Regions from separate parts of the Thermobacillus sp. genome, predicted to be linked through region 2. Evidence: riboswitches for the same ligand, from Rfam matches in the RefSeq annotation. Region 2 holds a riboswitch; the other holds the start of a gene.
The links. A riboswitch is a leader RNA that binds a small molecule or an ion and turns the genes downstream of it on or off. The one in region 2 is predicted to bind cyclic di-GMP.
Positions count from the first base shown of each region.

Region 1: another riboswitch for cyclic di-GMP. It lies ahead of C6W55_RS11405 (PilZ domain-containing protein); the one in region 2 lies ahead of C6W55_RS07575 (chemotaxis protein CheA).

Region 1 covers NZ_QEWA01000040.1:76,859-79,059, forward strand. The annotation lists gene C6W55_RS11390 (ATP-binding protein) at 1-133, opposite strand, end outside; gene tadA (tRNA adenosine(34) deaminase TadA) at 318-785, shown strand; gene C6W55_RS11400 (aspartyl-phosphate phosphatase Spo0E family protein) at 780-974, opposite strand; cyclic di-GMP riboswitch class I at 1,225-1,312, shown strand; gene C6W55_RS11405 (PilZ domain-containing protein) at 1,420-2,201, shown strand, end outside.
Region 2 covers NZ_QEWA01000034.1:97,185-99,385, reverse strand. The annotation lists gene C6W55_RS07580 (ABC transporter ATP-binding protein) at 1-860, shown strand, start outside; cyclic di-GMP riboswitch class I at 1,228-1,320, shown strand; gene C6W55_RS07575 (chemotaxis protein CheA) at 1,455-2,201, shown strand, end outside.

The DNA.
Region 1 (2,201 bases), on a different contig from region 2:
TGTGCATCAGTTCTTGCACTTCGCGCTTCAGGTTGACCCGCATCGCATAATCGTTCACAATGACGGTGAGTGTCTGGAAAATGATCACGATGGTCGATAGGATCAAGGTCAACCTGATCTTGAATGACAACACGGGCACCTCCTTCCATACAGCCAAAACTTGTGGATAACATCGGTATCTCGATTTCCAGGATGTGGACAACTGTGGACAAATCTTTAGTTATCCACCGATTTATGCACAACGTGTTAACAACGAATATCTGTTCGCGGTATAGACAGTCAAAAGTGCAGGATCGAACAGCGGAGGAGGCAGATGAATGAGCTTTGCAGAGGACGATGTGCGCTTCATGCGCGAAGCCATAGAGGAAGCGAAAAAAGCAAAGTCGTTGCGGGAAGTCCCGATCGGCGCAATTATTGTGAAAAACGGGGAGATCATCGGCAGAGGCCACAATCTGCGCGAGACGATGCGCGATCCGACCGCCCATGCCGAAATACTGGCCATCCGTCAGGCCAGCGAGCATCTGAATGCCTGGCGGCTGCTCGATTGCACGCTGTATGTCACGCTGGAACCATGCCCAATGTGCGCCGGCGCCATCCTGCAGTCCCGGATCGCTCGCGTCGTCTACGGAACGGACGATCCGAAAGCAGGCTGCGCAGGCACGCTGATGAATTTGTTGCAGGACAGGCGATTCAATCATCGTACCGAGGTCATATCCGATGTGCTGCGCAGCGAATGCTCCGAATTGCTCACCAGCTTCTTCCGGGCGCTGCGCAATCGTTCATAAGCGTGGGGCTTTTTTGTCGGGAATGGTCAACTCGTCCCGTTGCAGCTGCTGCAGTGCGACGATGAGCCTGTCCGCCTCTTCGCTCAGGGCGAGGACTTCCGGGTCGGTTAGACTTCCTCTTGCTTCCGCAAGTGCGTGCAGACGAAAGCGAAGCGTTTGCAGCTGTCCCAGCAAGCGATCTTTCTTCATCTGCCTCAGTCTCCCCCGATAGAAGTTATGGATTGTGCTTCCATTATACACTTCTTGATCCACAGAATTTGTAAGTTTTTGTCGATTGGACTCCACTTTTTTCTGCCGCTTTTCGACACGAGCATAGTGCCAAGGCTGCATGACTTGCGGCTCCATCCTATGAAAATTGGCATTGCCATTTCAATACAATTTACAGTATAATGAACTTTGCAGATTCTTGAAATATGACTGACATCTATATCGGCATCGAATCAGCAAAGGGCAAACTTGTCGAAAGGCAAGGACGCAAAGCTAAGGGTCTACGGCTCCGCACGAGCTATGATCGCCTGGTTACCGGGATTCGGATGTACCTGTCGCTGCATGTAACGGTAGACCATCCCTGCTAATCGGGGATGGTTTTTTTGTCATACAGGAGTCCCATACAGAAAGGAGTTGTGGAAGGACCATGCCGTTATCCAACACTTCCCCGTCACCGAGAAATTCGTCGACCGGCTCGATGGGATACGACGTCTCGGTGCTGATGGACTCGAAAGCCGTCGTCGAAAAAAAAGGATTTGTATCGACTGGCACGCTGACCTATGTCGCCGGCGAGCTGCTGGAGATTGAATTCCCGCAATACGACCAGTTCATGCTCGGCGAAAAGGTAAAAGTCATGATTTACGCCAAAGGCGGCATCTACGTGTTCGAATCAACGGTGCTCGCGAAGGATCAGGGCGCGCTGGTCGTGCTGAATCCGCCCGAGAATCGCCGCAAATTCCAGGACAAGCGGCAGGATCCGCGGGTACCGGTCAATGAGCAGGCCCGGGTGCTCAGCCTGTATGAATATTCGCGCAAGGTGGAACGGAAGTTCCCGGATCCGCCGACCATCCTGCTGGACAACATCAGCATGTCCGGAATCGGCTTGCTGTTCAACATCGACCTTCCGTTGCAGACGCGGAACCAGCTTCACCTTGAATTGGATCTCGGCAACCGCTTTGAATGCAGGGCGGAGATCATTCATCTGCAGCGCACCAAGGAAGGCATCCGGTGCGGAACGCGCATTATCGAGCTGAAAGATGACCACGCGAATTGGTTGCGTTCCTACATCCTGAGATCCCAGATCGAGGCTTACTACCGCGAGAAGTCGGAGAAACTGCGCAAAGAGATGCTCGGCGAGGAAGGGGAGACTGAATTCGACATCCAGGCCGAACAGACGGAGCCGGTCAAAACGGATCGTGCGCCGCAGAC
Region 2 (2,201 bases):
AGCAGTTCGCCCAGATCGGCACGAGCCTGCAGTCGGCTGCCGCAGCGGCCGAGCGTGTATTCGAGTTCCTCGGGGAAGAGGAAATGTCGGACGAGAGCGGCAAGACGGCCCGGCTTGACAACGTCCGTGGCGACGTCGAGTTCCGCCATGTGCGCTTCGGTTACGAGGGTACGGACAAGATCGTCATCAAGGATTTCTCCGCGCACGCGAAGGCCGGCCAGAAGATCGCGATCGTCGGACCGACCGGGGCGGGCAAGACGACGCTCGTCAACCTGCTCATGCGCTTCAACGAGATGAACAGCGGCGACATCCTGATCGACGGCGTGTCGATCAAGGATCTGACGCGGGAGAACGTGCACAGCCTGTTCTGCATGGTGCTGCAGGATACGTGGCTGTTCGAGGGGACGATCCGCGAGAACATCGTCTATGCCAAGCAGGGCGTGACCGACGAAGAGGTCGAGCGGGCCTGCCGGGCCGTCGGACTGCATCACTTCATCCGCAGCCTGCCGAACGGCTACGACACCGTGCTGGACGACAAGGTGAATCTGTCCGCGGGACAGAAGCAGCTGATCACGATCGCGCGCGCAATGGTCGAGAATGCGCCGATGCTCATCCTCGACGAAGCGACCAGTTCGGTCGACACGCGCACGGAAGTCCAAATTCAGGAGGCGATGGACAAATTGATGGCCGGTCGCACCTCCTTCGTCATCGCCCACCGGCTGTCCACCATCCGCAACGCCGACCTGATCCTGTTCATGAAGGACGGCGACATCGTCGAGAGCGGGACGCACGAGGAGCTGCTCGCGAAGAACGGCCATTATGCGGAGCTGTACAACAGCCAGTTCGAGCAGGTGTCCTAGAAAAAACATGAAAATCTGCGGAAGAAGAACGCCCCGGCGGCGTTCTTCTTTTTTCTTGTCATCGCGGGATGCGGGCGCCTTGCCGTCGAAGGGCTGTGCGCGTTTTACCAGACCGAAGCAAACATCGGAAACAAAGACCCGTGAACGGATAACGGAAGGTACGGTCATGAAAGCGGATTGTAATTATAGTGCAAAAGCATTATAACGACGCTGTAATACAGATGAATTATGGCATGAAATTTTTACTAATTTGACTTGTAATTTTTTATAATCGTCAGTAAAATAGGTTTTAGAGAATAATAATATTCAGAATATGGGTTTATCACTTCAAATTGTAAATATTTACGCATGGTGGATAATTGAATAGCATGATTAAGGGCAAAACTGTCGAAAGGCAGTGACGCAAAGCCATGGGTCTAAGGTTCAATGTCCGTTGAACTATGATCGCCAGGTTGCCGGCCGTCAGGCCGTAAGTTGCTCGCTTACAGTCATGTTGCACGCTTTTTGGCGTGTTCGCGCGAAGCCCTTGAGTCATGTCCGTGTCTGGAGGGCTTTTTTGCGTTCAGATATTCACTGCACACGGGGAGAGGTAGGATGAGTGACCAGCGCGGGGATCCGATTTTCGAAGCGTATTTGACGGAGGCCACACAGCTTGTCGACCAACTCGAGGAATTGATTCTCGCTTGCGAGCACGACGGCGAGTTCACGGAAGAGGCGATCCACGAAATTTTCCGCATCATGCATACGATCAAGGGTTCCTCTTCCATGATGCAGTACCACAATATCGCCGCCCTTGCGCATGCACTGGAAGATCTTTTCTCGTATTTGCGGGACAACCCTTCCCGGCCGGCGGACTGGTCCGAACTGTCCGACCTGATGCTGGAGGGGGTGGATTTCACCAAGGTGGAGCTGCACAAGCTCCGGAACGGCGAGCCCGCCGACGGGGAGGCCTCGAGCGTGATCGGCAAGGTGGACTGGCTGCTGGAGACGCTCAGCCGCGGGTCTGGCGGTACGGACGGCGGGGCGGAAGCCGGCGCGGAAGGATACGGCGGTCTGCGTCAATACGAGGCCAGGCTGTACTTCACGGACGACTGCGAGATGGCGAACATCCGGGCGTACCAGGCGTTCTTCAAGATCAAGGATTGGCTGACGGATTTTCATCACGTGCCGGAAAATCTGCTGAACGATCCCGAAGCCGACGCCGTGATCCGGGATCACGGTTTCCGGTTGCACATGACGACGGACCGGGACTACAAAGAGCTGTATGTCGAGCTCTCGAGCATCAGCTACCTGAAGGAGCTGGAGTTGCGGGAAATCCCCGCGGAGGAAGGTGCGGACGGG